Regions from separate parts of the Nostoc sp. DSM 114161 genome, predicted to be linked through region 2. Evidence: predicted binding sites of a transcription regulator. Region 2 holds the regulator's gene; each other region holds the start of a gene.
What was found. The regulator NtcA, encoded in region 2, controls nitrogen genes in cyanobacteria. The targets are predictions, from matches to a motif close to TNTGTANNNNNNNNTACANA.
Positions count from the first base shown of each region.

Region 1: the regulator NtcA is predicted to act here: its motif matches at 5,039-5,058, upstream of NSTC745_RS09060 (DUF3155 domain-containing protein).
Region 3: the regulator NtcA is predicted to act here: its motif matches at 2,457-2,476, upstream of pirA (arginine synthesis PII-interacting regulator PirA).

Region 1 covers NZ_CP195141.1:2,131,505-2,138,519, forward strand. Annotated here, with positions in the region: gene serS (serine--tRNA ligase) at 54-1,334, opposite strand; gene NSTC745_RS09040 (hypothetical protein) at 1,496-1,696, opposite strand; gene NSTC745_RS09045 (DUF3611 family protein) at 1,942-2,520, opposite strand; gene NSTC745_RS09050 (PadR family transcriptional regulator) at 3,314-3,661, shown strand; gene NSTC745_RS09055 (cofactor assembly of complex C subunit B) at 3,714-4,244, shown strand; gene NSTC745_RS09060 (DUF3155 domain-containing protein) at 4,693-5,010, opposite strand; gene NSTC745_RS09065 (GAF domain-containing sensor histidine kinase) at 5,298-6,647, shown strand; gene NSTC745_RS09070 (S-layer homology domain-containing protein) at 6,717-7,015, opposite strand, start outside.
Region 2 covers NZ_CP195141.1:239,509-246,523, reverse strand. Annotated here, with positions in the region: gene NSTC745_RS01020 (pre-16S rRNA-processing nuclease YqgF) at 1-382, opposite strand, end outside; gene NSTC745_RS01015 (DUF3084 domain-containing protein) at 600-2,090, opposite strand; gene ntcA (global nitrogen regulator NtcA) at 2,259-2,930, opposite strand; gene fabI (enoyl-ACP reductase FabI) at 3,311-4,087, shown strand; gene hisB (imidazoleglycerol-phosphate dehydratase HisB) at 4,184-4,825, shown strand; gene NSTC745_RS00995 (ABC transporter ATP-binding protein) at 5,020-6,003, shown strand; gene NSTC745_RS00990 (SLBB domain-containing protein) at 6,407-7,015, shown strand, end outside.
Region 3 covers NZ_CP195141.1:5,695,305-5,702,319, reverse strand. Annotated here, with positions in the region: gene NSTC745_RS24185 (YdcF family protein) at 1-674, opposite strand, end outside; gene NSTC745_RS24180 (DUF2301 domain-containing membrane protein) at 674-1,330, opposite strand; gene NSTC745_RS24175 (SAM hydrolase/SAM-dependent halogenase family protein) at 1,623-2,408, opposite strand; gene pirA (arginine synthesis PII-interacting regulator PirA) at 2,533-2,688, shown strand; gene NSTC745_RS24165 (Uma2 family endonuclease) at 2,801-3,385, opposite strand; gene NSTC745_RS24160 (peroxiredoxin) at 3,504-4,142, opposite strand; gene NSTC745_RS24155 (hypothetical protein) at 4,447-5,163, shown strand; gene hpsP (hormogonium polysaccharide biosynthesis glycosyltransferase HpsP) at 5,160-6,350, opposite strand; gene NSTC745_RS24145 (hypothetical protein) at 6,625-6,933, opposite strand.

The sequences.
Region 1 (7,015 bases), 1.9 Mb from region 2:
CTAACTTAGAACTCCCCATATCCAATGCCTAATGCCCAATGCCCCATGCCCAATTACAGCACTTCCCGCCCCAAGTACGGTTGCAGCGCTTCTGGTATCCTCACTGTTCCGTCGGGTTGTTGATAATTCTCCAAAATTGCTGCCATCGTTCGTCCCACTGCCAAGCCCGAACCGTTGAGAGTATGCACAAACTGGGTGCCTTTCTTCCCCGCCTCTTTGAAACGAATATCAGCCCTTCGCGCCTGAAAGTCTACAGTATTAGAGCAGCTAGAAATTTCACGGTATTTGCCAGAAGAAGGCAACCAAACCTCTAAATCGTATGTTTTAGCAGAAGCAAATCCCAAATCTCCACTACTGAGATTCATCACTCGATAAGGCAAATGCAAAGCCTGTAAAATTGATTCTGCACTCCCCACTAATTTTTCTAGTTCATCAAAAGAACTGCTGGGTTCGACAAATTTCACCAGTTCCACTTTGTTGAATTGATGCAGGCGAATTAAACCCCGCATATCGCGCCCATAACTACCAGCTTCCCTACGAAAACAAGGCGTATAAGCACAGTGGTAGATAGGCAAATCTTCAGCGGTGAGAATTTCGCCCCGATAGAGGTTAGTAACTGGAACTTCGGCTGTAGGAATCAGCCACAAGTCGTCATCAGCACATTTAAAGCTTTCTTCTGCAAACTTAGGTAACTGACCAGTCGCCGTCAATGAGTTGGTATTCACCAACAGCGGTGGACTAATCTCCACATACCCAGCTTGAGTATGAACGCGCAGCATAAATTGAATTAATGCCCTCTCCAGCGCTGCACCAGCACCTATCAATGTCACAAAGCGGCTTTGGGCAACTTTCACAGCTCGCTCAACATTGAGAATACCTAGCTTTTCAGCTATTTCCCAATGAGGAAGAATATTCGGATTTTGGGGAAGATACTCATCACCCCAACGCCGTACTTCTACGTTATCTTGTTCACTCTTGCCAATGGGTGTAGAGTCGCTTGGTAAGTTGGGAAGTGCTAAAACAAGCTGGGCAATTTCAGCTTTGAGGTCTTTTTCTTGGGGTTCTAGTTCGCTCAATCTAGCTTTGACAGAGTTACCTTCATCGCGCAAAGCTTGGATTTCTGGGTCTTGAGCATTGATACCAGACTTGAGCTTTTGCCCGACAATTTTACCAATTTCGTTGCTACGGGCTTGCAGTTGACTGCGCGTCCCCTCTAATTCCCGTTGTTGTCGGTCTAACTGTAATATCGGTTCAATGTCGTATTTACCACTACGACTGTTCAATCTTTCTTGAACTAATTGCGGATTTTCCCGTATTTGCTTGATATCCAGCACAGATTTTTCTCAGTTTTTAGCCTATTATCTTCATGCCAACACCCCAGCATATACTGATTTTGCCTTGCCATGAGCAGAAAAGCAAACATAAAAATTTTGCCCTGCCAATCTTGCCAGGGCAATAAAAATTTAAATCCAAAATCTTAAATCCAAAATTAGTGTTAATCCTCTGATTTTCTAGACTCCCCAGCACTGGCAGGTGAAGGTAGCCAGTAGGCAAGTACACCGGATAAACCACTCCAGTACACTGCTTGGTTTTGGCTATTCTGGCGCTCCATAAATATTAGGGAACTACACAATCCAATCATTAGGGTACTAAAAAATACTTGTATGCCAAATTTCCAAATTTCTAATCTTTTCATAGTGCAAGACTTCCAATCCAGATTAATTTCATCCGATCGCAGTTCAGATATCATCTTGTAGGTGGATGTTAATATGAGCAACTGGTGTTAGTCTTCACGTTGTATTTTGAAAATTTCGGAAAAGCACTAGGAATACATTTGAATTATTTGGTATGTAACCTCCTAAGAACGGAAGAAACTCATATAAAAAATTAGTAAACACGAGTATGGATTTTTAGCTGAATTTTTGGTATAACTCGCCTCGATTACGGTTTGTTGATGCGATTAAGTAGCCAAAGGGACGCCACAAGACCTGCAAAGTGGGCTGAGACAGTGTTAGTGTTTGCCTGTACAACAAGCATATCTAGACCGCTAATAATTCGAGTTGGGTCAAAAAATTGGGTAGTTATCGCTTGGGGAGATATAGATCTTGCCACCAGCGTCCCAACAATAGCTTGCGCCCCCAAAAGAGTCACCAGCGTTCCCCCTAAATTCACCCACAGTCCTAAGCGTAACACTTGCACAGTCTCGCTTTTCCGAGGGCGGTTGCTGGGATTGGAGGATTCCAGTTGCCTACCAATTCTGGTATAACGGTAAGCTAAGTAAATTCCCACACCTAAAATCACCAATCCACAAACGGCTAAAAATACGCCAAAGCCAGTCCCAGGATTATTACTAGGACTGCCAGCTCTTTGACTAAAGATGCCAAACAGCAGCACAATTATGCCAGAAACAACACCTAGTACTAGCTGAATCCAAAAGCTAATCCAACCTGCAAGGCGAAAGGTTTGGGCAATTGCCCTGAGATTAGAGGAAGAAGATGGGGTATCAGGAGTTTGTGACATACTAAATCACCAATGTGCTAGGTGCTTTTAAAGAAGGCAGGGAATAGGGAATGGGAAAGTAGGGAGATGAAGGAGCAGGGGAGCAGGGAGCAGGGAGAAAAGAGGTCATTTACGACGAAATATCAAGAATTATCCGTCCTCTAGAGATGTTGCAATGCAACGTCTCTACAACTAATCCACATCATGCATAATTTTTAATTCTTCCCCTTGCCCCCTGCACCGTCCCTCTGCCTCTTGTGCCTAATACCCAATGCCCCATTTTTTTTAAGGAATTTACTATCACATTTACCAGATACCGCAAGAGGATCTCAAGCCTAAAAAATTATTAATAGTTACTACCCAGGTATGTTTACAAATTTAGGAGTTTGAACTTAAACATATCCTCTAGCTGAAGTTTTTAAAATTTGCATTGGGAAAATCACTGTAAAAAAAAGTGTTTATTAAGTTCTACAGACAAAATAGCATTTTACCTGTAAAATTTCTTCGATGGCATCTTATTGCTTAAGCAGTTCTAATAAACTCGGCATCGCTTAACACCAAAACAGTGACTTCCCCACTGTCTGTTCCCTCCTCACCATACCTGATTTAGCTTGGGTCGGAGCATACTATCTTGTACCCTGAAACTCACGAACTATTCCCACAACTTTAAAGGCGTGGGTAATTATTTGGTGTTTTCGCTTTGGAAATCTAGCTTAAGTAGCTTTATATATTACTCATTTAAGAGTAGCAGTATATACTGACTACGAGGATTGTAGACCTTACCCTAAGGCATTTTTTTAGCCATTCCCTAACCATGAAACTTGAGGATATATATCAATTCTTTGAAAATCCTCCGCCAACTTACCTTTGTCAGGAATTAGCAGTTTGTTACATACTGTCTATTTTGTTAGAAGGTGAATCCTACGGCACCGAGTTAATTCAACGATTAGAAACTGAATATCCTACCTATCGGCTTTCGGATACTGTACTTTACAGTGCAATCAAGTTTCTGGAAGACGAAAGGGCAATTAATGGATATTGGAAAAAACTCGAAGGACGGGGACGCCCCAGGCGGATGTACCAAGTTTCTCCAGAATGGCAAGTTCAAGCGCAGAATTTAGCTTTTCTTTGGCAAGACTACATCAACGGGCGAATAAAGTAACGAATCATTGATAATGAATAAGTCTCCTCCAGTCAAACAATAACAATTAGTTATGGATACTCCTATTCTGCCATCTACCTTGCTGCTAACCTTGTTGTTATCGGTTGGGCTGTTTTTCTTTATTCGTGCTTCGACTAAAGACCGTACAGAGACAGCGCACTTAGTATCCGAACAAGACGAAGCAGCTTTCATGTCTCAATTAAGAGAGTATTTTCGATCGCGGTCTTACCGAGTGGCAGCGGTAGACCGAGAACAAAACCAAGTGACTTTTGAAGGTAATGTTCGCCCTAGCTGGTTCTTAGCTATATTTCTCACCCTACTGGCAGCTACTGGTATTGTTTGCCTGTCACTAGTGGTATACCTACTTTTTCCTAACCTGAGTAGGTTTATTCTAGCTCTGGTGCTGCTGTCACCTTTGAGTGGTGTTTTTTATTGGAAAAAATCTGGAAGACTTGAGAAGGTGTTGCTCAAAGTGGAAACAACTCAGAGCGAACAAACCCCCTCAAGTAAGGTTACTGTAGTTGCCCATCGAGATGAACTCACCCAGTTACGGAGGACTCTACAGTTAAAGGCTGGTGAATAATTGTTGGTTTTTATGACCATCTCTTAACTTATGAGGTGTTCCCTTTCTGACCTGACCTACTCTTGAGGCAATGAAAAGTGGTAAGGAGTAAATCAAGAATGCTGCTTTGCCAATTTTATCCATAACTTGTGTTGTGGCTAAAAATTTGAATTCATTTCAATTCTTTGACAGAGCTTGTCTTCCAATGTATTTGGATAAGAGCGCAACTTCACTAGCGCTTTTGGATGCGCTTGGCTCTAATATCCGCTCCTGCGTACATCTTTTAAACAAGTACCAAACCATGCAAACTAGCGTGGTTTGACACATATTGACTTTTCAAATGCCCAGAATAGGTTGACTGGCAAATCACCTACAAACTAAAAAAAAATTAAATTTTGCATAAACTTAGCAATTTTGCCAGTTAATTAATAGTCAAGGGCCACATTCAATGCCTGAGATGACCAATTTCTTATCGAGCAGTTAAAGCAAGGGTTTCTTGACCTGTGGGAGCCTCTAAAGTCCTCAGGCTAGGAAACAAGAAATGGTTTTCCTCTACGTATTGGGCACCAAACAGTCCCTTTTCTGCCCAGAAATAGCGGTCTGTGGTGTGTTCGTTTCGCTTTACGAGTAGAAGTGCCGGTGGCAAGATACCTTCAGCTTGAATGAACCTTCTCGCTGCTGTCACAGGTTTTTCTTCACCACTCTCGATGCTATATTGAGGCACATGTTCCAGAATGCGCCGTCCTTCCTGACGACGACGACTTTTTCTTTTGCGTCTCCTTGCCAACCTATTGTCCTCCTCTTTCAAGCTATAGATTGTAGTGATAGCTACAAAATCCGTCGTAATTATAGAAGTTCTAGTTCAAAAAATCAATAGTTTTTTAACTTTCGAGCCAATAAAATTAATATCTTTAGAGGTATAGATAAAACAAAAGTTTCTCAGGATAATAATCCGCTGGTACAAAACATCACTCAAAAGATTTCAGTTAAGCTGTATTAAAACAATGAGGTAAAAACTAGCCATCCTCTCTTAATCATGCCTCATAATCTGTAATCTTGAGCAAAAGCTAAAAAATGTTAATGTCTGCCAGTTCTGATTTTCTTGCTCTATGCCGAGAGCAAATAGCACTGCTGGCCCAAGGGCTGGGAGCAACTTTAAGTATTGTGTACCTAACACAAGAATTAGTAGAAACTCCCTCTGGTGAGGCAAAACTGATTCCTGTAATGATTTATCCGGAAACAGCATTATTACCACAAGCAGAGGAAAGTGCCGCCACATTACCTAAGCAGCTTCGAGTTGGTAATGCATTGGTATTACCCAACGATCGCCAAAGGTTATTAACACCAGGATTGGATTCTTCAACTTCGTCGCCGGAATATGAGATACCGGATGCGTCCGGGCCTCATTTACAAGAGGAATATTTACTCAGTGGCAACCAAATTGTTTTACCTTTGGTCTATGAAGGTGTGATGATGGGGTTGCTAGTAACTGGTAGAAAAGACCGAGAATGGAATGAACGCGAGCAAAGTCAGATTCAACACATAGCCCAAACACTAGCGATCGCTTGCATTTTAGATCAGCGACGAGCATGGTTACAACACCAACTCCACGAACAACAAATTCTTCAAGAAAAACAACAGGATTTGTTAGATAACCTGTTGCATCAGTTTCGTAACCCATTAACAGCATTACGGACTTTTGGTAAACTTTTATTAAAGCGATTGCGACCGGCAGATACTAATCGGGATGTGGCAAGTAGCATCGTGCGAGAAAGCGATCGCCTACAAGAATTACTCCAACAATTTGAGCAAGTAATTGACTTAGCAGGCACAGATTTAGAACCACTACATCTGCCAGATGAAGTATTTTTAGAAGCAACTGTGCAAAAAGATGCCAAGCCGCCCCTTTTATTGCCGGGAACCGGAGATAAAGCTGTTGATTGCTCGGTAGCAGATATATTAGAACCATTATTAATATCAGCTAAAGCAATAGCACAAGAGCGCAAACTAAAACTGATAACCGAATTTAAGCACAATTTACCCTTAGTACGTGCCAACATCAAAGCATTACGAGAAGTGTTAAATAACATCATCGATAATGCATTGAAATACACTCCTAGTGGTGGTAGAATTTTGATTCGGGCTGGCCAACAAAAAGGTAATTTTCAAGGAATTGTTATCAGTGACAACGGCCCTGGCATTCCGGCTGAAGATTTAGAGCATCTTGGAGAACGACATTACCGGGGCGTACAAGCGCAAACAGAAATTCCCGGTACAGGTTTGGGGTTAGCGATCGCTAAACAGTTAATCGAACAAATGCAGGGCGAAATCGAGGTTTTCAGCCCTGCAATCAACTCTAAATTAACTTCACCGAATAGGCCGGGAACTACATTTATTATTTGGCTACCAGAAGTTGAGAGTTAGTCGTTTGTCCGTTGTCCGTTGTCATTTGTCCTTTGTAAATACTAATGACCAACGACTAATGACAAATGACTATTTGAGTGAAACCAACAAGTTTTGATTGATTGTCATTTGTAAATCGGTATTTGGGTCGATTGCGATTAAGTCAACACTATTTCTACCGAAGAATAGACCAATCAACGCACCGATGCCAGCACCACCCAGAACTTCTTCTGTGGCGATGGCGCGATCGCCCGTGACAGCAGACACCGCAGCGGCGGCTCCTGCGCCCAAGACAGTATCCTTAATAATCGATCCGGCACTAGTACCCTTTTTGACGGTTTCAGTCTTGGTAATCACTTCAGAACTAGCGTTAAGTTGATATTCTTGAC
Region 2 (7,015 bases):
CATCTATGGGTCTTGGAGGCTGCCGCATACCCTGTGGTAATAGTTTTATTAACCCTGTGGGCGGATACATTTGCCAATAGCGATCGCGTGCTTCTAAGGTTGTGTAACGCTCATCTACTAAAATGATATTTAGCGGTTCTGGTAATTCTTGATACAGTTGCTGTTTCCACTGGTTGGCTGTTGTTTGGTTGCCCATTACCATTAAGGAGATGGGGTATTTCTGACGCAGTGTCTCAATGGTAGCGATCGCCTCTTTTGCCGACACGACTTGATGATAATATAATTGTCGATCCAGTCCCATCACTGCTAAACCACACTTATCTCGACCTGGATCGAAACCCAAAATTACTGGCTGTGTCGGTAAAAATTCACGGAAAGTCATAAGTAATAAAAAAAAAGAATTCAGAACTGGTGAATTCAGGAATCAGAATTAATTAGTGGCTAGTGGCGAGTCTGTGTAGGAAAGTTATGAACTGACCTCCTGGCGTCTACGGCGTAACCCGCCGAGTCGTGACTTTCCGCGCTCATCTCCCATTAATTGTATTCTGAGTTCTAACTCCTGAATTCTGAATTCTGAATTCTGACTCCTGACTTCTTGTTTAAGTACTAAAAATGATTTGTCCGTTGACTACTGCTACTAATTTCACTCTCAATGGCCCGGCTGTATAAGTGTCTTCTGCGGCGATCGCTTTAATTTCTAATGGTTGATTGTACTGCCTTAATTGGGTGACAAAACGTAGAAAAGTGCCGTCTACTTGTACATTTTCAACAATTCCGGCGTTACGAGCGCGAAATTGAGAAGCAGAAATCAATATTTCTAATCGCTGCTGTAACTGATAAGATGTCATGTTTGTAGGGTCAGCAGTAGTTGTAGCTAACTGCGTCCCTTGGGAAAAAACCAATTCATTGCGGGCTATATCGGTAAAAATTTCTATTTGCTTTTCTCCCCTGACATAATTACCCGCTGAGAAAATTCGGATTACATATTCTCGACCATCCTCAATTTGTTTGCTCAATTGCTCGACTCTCTCTTGAGTCACGCGCACAAGCTCTACGTTTGGAGAAGTTGCACCAGGTTCGCTTAATTCCAAGTTAGCGTTGCGATTGGCTTGTTCTAAAAGTTGTACTACCGCCTGACGAGCCGCAGCCGCTTGGGTAACGCGAACCACAGCAGCAGACAGAACTTGACCCCGAACTAAGGCTAGTTTACCCAAACGCAAATCTTGGTAGGACTGATAATATTTTTCCAGCCTAGCAACTTCCTGTTCTAGTTCTTCCTGTTGCGCTTCTAATTCTTTGAGGCGAGATTCCCGTTTGGCAATCACTTGTTCTCTAGCTGTAATTTCTAAATTACGCTTTTGAATTAACTGGTCGAGTTGGGCAATTTTGCGATCGCGTGCTTCGATGGCTTCTTGGCGGTTGGCAAGTTCGCGATCGCGTTTTTCAATAGCTGTTTTGGCTTCGTCAATCGCTTTTTTCGCCTCAGCATACAGTCGTTGACGTTCTGTCTTTAATAGTTCAACTGCTGCCTGTAGTTCCTTTCGCTGATTGTAAACGCTTTGCAGTTCAGCTATGGCTTTTTGATACTGAGTTACAACTCGATCTAGCTGCCCTTGAGTGCGCTGGAGTTGAGTTTGAGTTTGGGCTTGCTGTTGAATAGTGCGGTTGAGCTGGGCTTGAGTTTCCCTTTGCTTGGCATTGACCGCCTGCAAAGACTGATTAATTGCTTGCAACTCTTGTTGTGCCTTTGCTTGGGCGATTCTTGCTTGATTTAGCTCGTTCTCTACCTGGCTTTTCTGACTTTCTGCGGTTTTTAGTTGTTCTCGCTTTTGCCTGAGGTCTGTTTGAATATCCTCTAATTCAAAGACTCCCTGGCGCAATTTATCGTCAGCAGCGAATAAAATTCCTAAGGTTGATGCCGAAATCAAACCGCCAGTAAAAATCGTTACTAGTACGGCGGTATTTTTCGGACGAAGGTTAAAAAGTGAGAGGCGGGCTTTGCCAACTCGTGTGCCGATGCGATCGCCCACGGTTGCAATTACGCCTCCCAGAATTAAAATTGCTGCGATGAGGATGTATCCGGTGGTCATGTTTAGCTACCGAAATCCTTCCAGATACAGCCTACTACTTTTAGCCATTGTCTGTGGAGAAGTGGAGGTTGGCAATAGCTTCCATTACTCAATTTTAGGTGTTCCTTTAGCTATTAGTGCGATCTTGAAAAACACGACACGTGCCGACTCCGCTGACTCCAATTGTTTTTATGTGAACTGCCGACTTAAAGTAACGGGTTTATGCACAGTAATCTTCTTCTTGTGGATGGAAATCATCTTTTTCTCGCGCAGATCCCCTAGTAGCCTTGTAACTGTAACACGGGTCGAACCAATTGCCTCGGCGATCGCTTGATGAGACAATTTCAAATCAATTGTGATCCCATCCGCACAGGGAACTCCAAAATCACGACAAAGAATTAATAAAAAACTCACCAACCTAGAACCCATATCTCGGTGAGCAAGAGTTTCAATCATCATCTCTGTCTGTAAAATTCGCGAAGACAGACCCCGCAGCATTAACATTGATAATTCTGGATTTTCCTTGAGTGCTTGCTCAACTTGTTCGATTGGTGCCGACAATAATTCCACAGGCGTAAATGCAACCGCATGGTAAAAGCGATCGGATTTATTTCCTGTCAGCAATGACAATACACCAAAAACACTATTTTCTCGCAGCAGTGCTACCGTTATTTCCTCTCCTGCCTCGTACACCCTGGAAAGTTTAACAGCACCTTTTAAAAGAAAATAAACTCGTTCGGCAGGATCGCCAGGAAAAAAGATCGTTTTATTGCGTTCAAACGTTTCCACAACTGGCGGAAACGCCCCGGTCGCCATCTGACGAAAAACATTTGCTAGGGCTTTATCTTGTGTCACGATCATCTCCCTTCCCCTACCCAATGCCGGAAAAACAAAAACTAATTACCTAAGAATACACCCGAAAATTCAATAAAGCACCGTCAATCTTTCTGTACTTTCCTATACTCCAACTAATTGCTTCTTAAGTCTTTGTTTATAATGATACATAATTGTCGATCTCTTGGGCTATAAATTGTTGATAAATGGTTCCAAGTAGCTGTATTAAAAAGGTTTTTTAAAGAACAAATAAAGACAACTTGAGAATATCTTTAGAAAGAATCAAGAATTTGATGACAGCAAACACCCTTACCAATATTCATTTTTGCAAATCCTGTGTAAAACAAAGACAAAACGTGCCTCAGATTCTAGTATGCTCCTAATGATCGATCGCATTAACAATTCCTATGCTGAATCTGACTGGAAAAAATGCTTTAGTTACAGGTATTGCCAATAACCGCTCCATAGCTTGGGGCATCGCCCAACAACTACACAAAGCAGGAGCTAATCTCGGAATTACCTACCTTCCGGATGAACGCGGCAAAATGGAAGCAAAAGTAGCCGAATTAGTGCAACCCCTCAACCCCAGCTTATTTCTTCCCTGTAATGTCCAAAACGACGAACAAATTCAATCTACCTTCGAGACAGTACGCGAGAAGTGGGGAAAGTTAGACATCCTAATTCATTGTCTTGCCTTTGCCAATAAAGAGGACTTGACTGGAGATTTTAGCCAAACCTCTCGTTCTGGCTTCAAAACTGCTTTAGAGATTAGTACTTATTCGCTGGTGCAATTGAGCGGTGCAGCTAAACCCCTAATGACAGAGGGAGGTAGTATCGTCACGCTGACGTATTTAGGCGGTGTCAGGGCAGTTCCTAACTATAACGTCATGGGAGTTGCCAAAGCGGGTTTAGAAATGAGCGTGCGTTACCTAGCCTCTGAACTAGGGCCGCAAAATATCCGCGTCAACGCCATCTCCGCAGGCCCTATCCGCACTTTGGCATCTTCAGCAGTAGGCGGAATATTAGATATGATTCATCATGTAGAGCAAGTAGCTCCGCTACGGCGCACTGTCACTCAGCTAGAAGTCGGCAACACTGCGGCATTTTTATGCAGCGATTTGTCCAGCGGCATTACAGGACAAGTTCTGTATGTAGATGCAGGATATGAAATTATGGGAATGTGACGCGATAAAGTTATGAGTTATGAGTTATGAGTTATGAGTTAAAAATTTATAACTCCTAACTCCTGACTCCTAACTCCTAACTTCTAACTCTTCCCTATGCAAACAACCAATCGCCAAGTCAATTCAAACTACGACCAGTTAACTAAAGCCCCTCGGATTGCTACTGTTCATCGCACCACAGGGGAAACTGATGTCCAAGTCACCATCAACCTTGATGGAACAGGAAAATGCACCGCAGCAACAGGCATTCCTTTTTTGGATCATATGTTGCATCAAATCGCCTCCCACGGGTTGATTGATTTAGATATCCAAGCTAAGGGAGACTGGGAAATTGATGACCACCATACTAACGAAGATGTGGGTATTACCTTAGGACAAGCTTTAAACCAAGCATTAGGCGATAGGAAAGGCATTGTCCGCTTTGGTAATTTTCTCGCACCCTTGGATGAAGCTTTAGTTCAGGTAGTGCTGGACTTTTCTGGACGCCCTCACCTCAGCTACGGTTTACAAATTCCTACCCAGCGTGTGGGAACTTATGACACTCAGCTGGTGCGCGAATTCTTCGTGGCATTGGCGAACCACAGCCAAATGACACTACACATTCGGCAACTGGATGGCATTAATTCTCATCACATTATTGAGGCGACATTTAAAGCCTTTGCGAGGGCAACACGCCTAGCAGTAGAAATCGACCCTCGTCGTGCTGGCTTGATTCCTAGTTCTAAAGGCGTCTTGTAACAAGCTTTATGGCACAGGGGAGTAGAGAAAAAATAATGACTCTTGACTCTTGACTCAATACTAGCTGAACACCGCGCTACTGCTAACAGCATTCATTGTGTTTGCAAGAATTATCCAACTAAGTGGTGATTATGATCGCCCTGTTGGGTAACTTGTAATAAATACCAAGCTGCTAAATTGTTGGTTGAACCGAGATGAAGTCTGTTGCAGATGACCCTGATTCTCAACTGAATACGACAAACACTTTGCCAGTAGTCGTAACTTCTGAGTTGCGAAAAGTTTATCGTAGTGGTTTTTGGCTAAATCAAAAAGTCGTATCTCTCAAAAGCTGTTCTTTAAAAATTTATCAAGGTGAAACCTTTGGGCTGCTAGGGCCAAACGGTGCTGGTAAAACTACCCTTTTAAAACTATTGCTGGGCATTATTCGCCCAACTGGCGGGCGGGGACTATTGTTAGGTAAGCCAATTGGCGATCGCCATGTTAAGCAATACATCGGCTATTTACCTGAAAATCCTTATTTGTATGATTATTTGACCGGCTGGGAGTTTTTACAGTTAGCAGCTGGGCTATTCCAAATTCCTGAGAGCGTACAACGCCGACGCATTCCCGAACTGCTGGAATTAGTAGGTTTATCCCAAGCCGATGCTCGCAAAAAGCTGCTGCGCCGCTATTCCAAAGGAATGTTACAGCGTGTTGGTATGGCACAGGCACTAATTAACGAACCAGAATTGGTTTTTCTAGATGAACCAATGTCTGGTCTCGATCCCGTGGGACGCTATCAAATGCGGGAAATTATTCTGGCTCTCAAAGCCGCTGGCAAGACGATTTTTTTCAACAGCCACGTTCTCAGTGAAGTAGAACAGATTTGCGATCGCATTGCCATACTTGCTCAAGGCGAATTAATCTGCTCTGGTTCCCTCAATGAACTTTTAGGCGGCAACGACACATATCATGTCAAAGGTCAAGGTGGCGATTGGGAAGTTCTCAAAAAATGGCTACCTACTTTGAGATTTGAGGCTGATGGTTCCTGGCAAGGTACACTACAAGACGATTACTATGATTTTCTCGCTAGCCTTCGTCTCATGGAAGGTAAAATTATTACCATGAACTTGTCTCGTCAGTCATTAGAAGAGTTTTTTATTCAACAAATCCAAACAAAAAATAACTCACTTAACTAATCTAATTGCTAAATAATTCTCTGTTTGACACTATATAGTGGCGATTTTTATTTTGACAGCAAATGTTACTCGTTAAATATTTTAAATTAAAACTTCAGTGTCATTAAATTGACTCATTAATAAAAAATAATTGGTAATTGCCTCATTGGAAAGCAGACAAATTATTGTATAAAATACCTTGGTTTGCCTAAATCTGATATTTTAGGATAATTGTCATATTCAAACACGGTTAACTTTAAATTAACTTCATTGAAAATTCAAATTCAATAAACAAATTTTCTCCGGAAAATTACACTTTTCAAGGAAAATAAGAGTGTTGGGGAACTTGAATACTTAGGTATAGTCAAAATAAAAATGTTTAGACAGTACTTTATTAATCGTAATTTCAGAATCTCAAGGAAATATGCCTAAAACAAATTTGTTTAAATCGCTTACTCAACCAGTTGTGGGTGCAGCTTTATTAACTGCTGTCAATGTTGCTGTACCCTTTGCTAGCCTAGCTCAGGGACAACCAGCATCACCAGCTACACCAATACCTAATACACAAACACAATTAGATACTAATTATTTATTGGGAGGCGGCGATCGCATCCGTGTAAATGTATTTGAAGTACCCGAATATACAGGTGAATACCAAGTTCCTCCAGGAGGAGCAATCAACTTACCTTTAATTGGCAGCGTTCCAGTTCTTGGGCTAACAACTGAACAAGCCGCTGATGAAATTGCCAGAAGATATGCTCGCTTCCTCAAACGTCCTTTAATTTCAGTCAATTTATTATCGCCTCGTCCGATCAATGTTTTTGTTGCCGGAGAGGTAACACGTCCAGGAGCTTATACTTTAAACTTGAGTGGAGGCGCCGGAGACAATCCAGGCGTACAATACCCCACTGTATTAGCTGCATTGACAACAGCCCAAGGAGTTACGCTGGCTGCCGATGTGACTCAAGTTCAATTACGACGTAAATTCGGACGTAATTCAGAACAAGTTGTTACCCTCAATTTGAAGGAACTG
Region 3 (7,015 bases), 3.2 Mb from region 2:
AAAAACCGCGCATAAATATAAGCAATTGTTTCATCAAGAACAGTCCGCACACCTTGGCTAGAACCCCACCATTTCTCTGGATCGTAATCTTGAGTTTTGGCAGCGATTACGCCAACTTCAATTTCAGGATTAAGTATTTTTTGAAAAATTAACCAACTCCTACGAGTATGAACATCCAAGGAAAAAAGATTAATTGATTCTACTTTTATATTGGAATTGGATAGCCAGCGATAAAATTCGGCAGCAGAGGCGTAACTACGATCTTTAACTACATAAGGTGTGGGAACAGCTATTACTTTTTCTGCTTCTAAACCGAGTTTATTGAAGGTGGCGGCTGTGACTTCTGCAAAATTATTGTATCCAGTAAGATAAGTTCCTTTTCCTAATGTGCCTCCGGTGGTAATTATTTGACGATAAGAACCGTTTTTAAATTCAATCAACGCTTCTTCTATAGCGTAATCTGGCAGCCATCCTTCAACAACTAATATTTCTGCTGATTTGAGAGGGGAAGTTACGGCGAGATATGAGTGTACATGAGTAATACTGAAAAATATTAAATAAGCAATCACAGTGATTGCAATCGCCCACCCCGGAGCCGTAAGTGTCCACATTTCTTGGCGTTTTATTAGTTTTATTTTTAGAAATTTTTGACGCCGACGTTTTTTTGTCTGCATTAAACTTTAGCTAGACGCTGTTCTTTCAAGTAAGTAAATACAGACTTATCACCAATATCGGCAGGAATTGGTTGCACTGTCTTTCGCAGAGCAAATACCAAAAACAACGTTGCCCAAATTCCTAATAAAATACCTTCCCATTCAATGGGTAAAATTCCTACCAAATGCCCTAATAATAATAGCGGTACTATTGGAGTTAATACTTTAGTTTCCAGGCGATTGAAGCAAAAAGCTTCTTTAAAATAAATACCTGTCAAAGCAACAAAAACAAAACCAACTCCAAATAAAGTAATGGGCTGATTGTAAATGGTAACAGCCAAAGGTTCACTATTAGATAGTGCTAAAATTGCGGATGCGATAGTACCGATCGCCCAAAAAATTTGCAACATCCGGTGCAGTATTATCATGTAGATATGAATCGTAAATAAACTTACACCGAGAGCCAAAATAAAACAGGCATATAGAGGTGTCAGCGCACTTAGAACAGTCGGGTTATTATTAAGCAAAATCAAACCGCTACCGACGGCAAAGCTGAGTGCAGCTATCATTAATCCAACGCGGTAAATAATTACGCCAGTGCGATCGTGTGAAGTAATTGTAAATTCCCCAAACTGACCTTGATAAACTTGTGGTGCAGGTAGTGTTTGCGTATTCATAGCTAAGAATGTAGTTATGATTCCTGAGTGAGTAGTACGGTAAATTGCTGAATAGTACTTTTATTATTATCGGCAATGATACGAATTTAATGTGAGTATTTCTAAAAGTATGCTCTAGGATATATGAATAATTAGATTTTTAAATCTAGTCATCAGCCTGCGATCGCAGTGTTGAGTGTTGACAGTTGAGTGATGAAAGCCAGTTTGCTTCAACTCTCAGAACCACCAAGAATACACTGACCACTGTTAACCGTCAACAGCCAACAGTTAATAAACAGTTATAATTTTGTCATCAAAACAAGACACGTACGGCATCTTGTAAATTAAGCTGTAACTGTAAGCGAGCGTTGCCGCTATTGACGGCAATTTCTACCCAGCCGTGACTGCCAACCAAAGCGATCGCCTCTCCCACCTTGACATTACTATAAGTTTCACATCCTGGTATACTCAACCCAGCAGCCTGGACGCACCAGCTTTTACCTTCAACGCAACTTCCAGGAATGTTGCTCGCTAAGTTACCAAAGCCATCTATATATTGAATGCAACCCACTACACCAGTTTTTGTCTGCTTGTACTCGCCGATATCTAGCTTCACCAAACTGGCTGGATCGATTTCTTGTCCTAGCTGTTTGAGGGGGACACCACTGGCAAGATAAGCTCCCACTGGTGCAAAAATATCTCTACCATGAAAAGTCTTGCTTGGTTGAGGAGTTCGCCAAAAGTTAAGATTTGTGAGTTCCACAACTGCCATCGCCGGACTTTGGCTTAATACTCCGCTGAAAATGCCATTATCTGGCCCGACGAGAAACCCTTGAGCAAATTCTACTGCGATCGCCCGTCGCCTGCTGCCCACACCTGGATCTACCACTGCTACATGCACTGTCCCGACTGGGAAATAAGGGTAAGCGTTCATCAAAGAAAATCGGGCTGCGGCTATGTCTTGCGGCGTAATTTGGTGCGTCAGGTCTACCACCCTGATTTGAGAGTTAATTTGGGCTATTACTCCTTTCATCACCCCCACATAGACATCGCGATCGCCAAAATCGCTTAGCAAACTCACCAGTGGTTGTCGTTCCATCCAATTCTCAGACATGATTTGACTAAAATTTAGATTTATTCAAAAATTTCTGTAGCAACAGCTACAAAATATATGCTATGTTAAGAATAGAAGACATAAAGGCAAAAATTAAGAGGTAATTCCTATGAATCAAGGTAGATTACAGGCTGCCAGAAAAGCCAGAGAAGCTCACAGAGAGAATATTCAAAAAAGCCTAGAACATCGCTTGCAAGTAGCCAGAGCAAAAGGCGACGAACAGCTGATTCGTCAACTAGAAGCTGAGATGAAATATTCCAACTAAATCAAGTTTTCACTGTTCATAGTTTTGTTGTGTACCCCGCTACAGCGGGTTTTTTTGTTTTCTGTCAAGGTACCAGACGCGATAAATAGGCGTCTTTGCAATTGAAATTTTTCTACCAAACTTTACTCATATTTAAAATAAAACCAGGCAATATGGGGTCGCCGCTAACGCTAGCAGGATTATCCAAACATTGCTCTGATAATCCAGGGCGATAAACATAAACTTTGCGTTGCTTACGATCAATTAACCAGCCTAACTGTATTCCCGGCTCATTCATATACTCCTGCATTTTTTCCTTCAAAGTTTGGAGGTTGTCGCTAGGAGATTTGAGTTCAACTACAAAATCTGGACAAATAGGAACAAATTTTTCTTGTTGTTTTGGAGATAGAGAATTCCACCGTTCTAGTTTAATCCACGAAGCATCGGGCGATCTGTTTGCACCTGTTGATAACTTAAATCCAGTACTAGAGTCAAAAGTTATACCTGTACCGTCTTCTTCAGACCACACCCAGAGCTGCCCAAAGATGTTCCCTCCACGGTTGCCTGTTGTCCCGCCTGTAGGTGGCATAATTGATATTTCTCCAAATTTATTGCGCTCAATGCGTAAATCGCGATTTACTTGACAGAACTCAAAAAATTGTTCGTCTGTCATTTGCATTGATGACGGAATTTGCAAAACCAAAGGGGATGAAAACATGAGCATTTCCTCCAGGTTCCGATGCTGAGTCCACTAACTTGATTCTCACGCAAAGACGCAAAGACGCCAAGATTTAGGTTGGCGGCTTTGCGTCTAATGCAAGAAATCATTTTTAGATTTACTTGTTAGGCTGAGGAGTTAAGCGCAGATAAGGTTTAACTTCCTCATAGCCTTTGGGGAATTTCTCTTTGAGGACTTCTGGATCTTTGAGTGAGGGGACAATTACGACATCCTCTCCATCTTTCCAGTCAGCTGGAGTCGCCACGCTGTATTTATCAGTCAATTGCAAAGAATCGATAACCCGCAAAAGTTCGTCAAAGTTGCGTCCTGTGCTGGGAGGATATGTGAAAGTGAGACGGAGTTTTTTGTTGGGGTCAATTACGAAAACCGATCGCACCGTTACAGCTGCGTTGGCATTGGGGTGAATCATATCATAAAGGTCAGAAACCTGGCGATCGGCATCTGCCAAAATTGGGTAGTTAAGAGTCGTGCTTTGAGTTTCTTCGATATCTCCTATCCAGCCGTTGTGTGATTCAACATTATCGACGCTAAGTGCGATCGCTTTGACATTGCGCTTGTCAAATTCTGGTTTGAGCTTGGCAACTGTGCCGAGTTCTGTTGTACAAACAGGTGTAAAATCAGCAGGGTGAGAGAACAGCACAACCCAGCTGTCGCCTGCCCATTCGTAAAAATCGATGTCGCCGTGTGTTGAGGCTTGTTTAAAGTTAGGTACTGTATCACCTAAATGGAGAGCCATGTGAGATTCCCTGTAGTTAGAAAAGCATCTGTGTTCTACTTTGTCATCATGACACAAAACCCCTATTCCCCAATCGGGCTTTAGCGGTTTTAAACAAAATTTTAGGTTGTTAAGACTTTCGTATCAGAGAATGGGCATAGGGCTTTCCAGAAAGTGTGGGAAGGGTGGGAGGTGTGGGAGGATGGGGAAGAAATCTTTCCCCCCACACTCCCCACACTTCCCCATCTCCTCATCTCCCCTGCTCCCTGCCTCCCCTACCTCCTCTGCTCCCTATCTCGCTACTCTCCAGTCCCTTTTCCCAACGATGATTGCAATACTTTTACTTTTAACTGTCGGTGTTATCCTCAGCACAACTGCAAGTTTTATTTTTGGAGTTCCGTGGTTGATGCCGATTTTGGGTGCTGCTGTCCCCTATCCTATTTTCTTTTTACAAGTGCGTCGTCAACAATATAAAAATGCTTTTTGGTGGATGTTACTGTGGGGAGTGTTGCAGAGTATTGCTGTAATTGTAGCAACAGCGATCGCTCCGCAAACAGCAGCAAAAGTCATCCTTCGCGGAGAGTCATACACTACGGAAATGTTTCACTGGATTCGCACAGGCGAAGGTATGGAAGGAACGCTGAGTTTGTTTTTACCAAACCATTTATTGCAGTATGGGATTTTTTGTATTCTGTGTGTTGTTAGCATCAGTAGCACTGCATTAATCTTTGGCACTTGGATGTTAAATTATATGAATTTCTATGTTGCACAATTGGTAAAAATGAGTGCTAAACCTTGGTTAGCAGCTATTTTAGGGTGGTATCCTTGGTCGCTTGTGCGGGTAATTGGGTTTATTGCAACTGGGGTGGCTTTAGCTGCATTAGGATTAAATTTATTAACTCGCATTAGAGGCGAAGTTCCTAAATCTACTTTTCCGAAAACTTATATGTTAATTGGAATTACTTTTGTAATTGCAGATATTATCATCAAAGCAATTCTAGCGCCCATTTGGCAAAAATTACTATTGTCTGCGTTGGGTTAAATTAATTTATTTGCCAAAATTTTCTCATAGGCCTGGATTGTTTGCTTAGCGATCGCATCCCAACTAAAATTTACATAAGCATGTTTTTGGGCATTTAATCCCCGTCGTTGGCGTTCTGTAGGATTTTGCAAAGCTACTTGCAGTAAATCCACCAGCGCTTCGACATTTGTTGTACCCACCCAACCCGACTCACTATCACGTATTTGTTGACAAATATGCACTTGGTCAGAAATGACTACGGGTATTCCTGCTAGCATTGCTTCAGCTACAGCAATGCCAAAATTTTCATAGTAGGAAGGTAAGACGAATAAATCAGCAGCTTGTAGTAAACTAGCTTTTAATTTACCAGTAACAAAGCCAGTAATTGTAGTGTGCGATCGGAGTGGGGAATTTTTAATTTGGGATTTTATCTTTTCTTCGTAATCAGGATCTTGAGGATTTGTACCAGCTAAAATAAAATGAAACTTATAATCATCTGCTAATAATTTTTCTAGCGCCGGAATCAATAAATCTAACCCCTTTTTTGGGTCGATTCTTGACATAAATAATACCAACGGTATATCGCCAGCAATATTAAATTGCTGACGTGTTATATTTCTCTCCTCTCCTTTTATTACTCCCTCTTGTTTTACACCCAAGGGAATTACCAAATCTGGCGTCGAAACTCCAAATCGTTCTGATATTTTAGCTTCTTGTTCGCTAGTAAAATGAATTGCTGCCGCACCAGCTAAATTTTGGCGTTCTATAATTGCTGTATAAATCTGTTTTAATTGCTTTTTTTTGCGTAAATCAGCCGGATCGAGAGTACCCAAAGGACGCAAAATATAAGGTAGATTTTGCTGGCGACAGACAATAGCAGCAGCACTACTTATAGGCGAAAATAAAGCATGAATATGTGCAATGTCAAATTCCTGACCATGACGTTTTAGCCACTTTAATAAATCTAGAGAAAATTTGTAGCGACGAAATGGCGCACAACGAAAATAAATGATTTCATAACCATCTTGTTTAATTGGGCGATTTAAAGGAACATCCAAAGGTATTTGACCTGTATCGCCATTACTATCAGTTGTCAAAATTGTAACTTCTACTCCCTCTTTTACCAACGCTGGAGCTAATCCCAGTACCATTTGACTGGGGCCGCCATAAATCAGAGAAATTGAGGGAACAATTTGTAAAATCTTCATTTTTTTCTATTAGTTATTAGTTATTAGTCATTAGTAATTAATCATTAGTCATTTATTAGTTAACAATATACCTCTTGCATAAATCGAAAATAAGAACCCTAAAGAGCCTTTTTCTCTCGTTGTATGAAACCACCCTGCTATATTTTATTCGTAGGGGGTGGTGTACCGCCACAGTGCAGTGGCTCCTAAAGGAGACGTTGGAGCTTGCTTTCTTGTAGGGCTACAGTAAGAATAAGAGTTTTAGAGACTTTTTGCGTAAGTCCTACAATTTAAACTAACTATTTTCTTCCCTAAATAATTCCACTAAACCAACAGTACCTACGAAAAAAGTATAAATACCATATTGAAATGGCAGTTTACTTTTTGAGCCAGAATAAATAGCTGCTATTATTCCTTCAAATAGATGAACTATTAGCGCAAACCTGGCTATGCCAAGAATTGGAGTGAGATTATTAGGAATTTCATTAATATTTAATACACCCAAAATTTTGCCTAATTCCAATCCTATTGCGCTAGTAATTAAAACGATAGATACAATTTTTATAAATCCAGCTATCTTTTGTCCGATCTCACTTAGACTCATGCTCAAATTCAGATAATTTTTAGTTTACTCGACTTTGATTGTAACTGAAGATTATCGATCGCTGAAGACGAGAGGAATACCA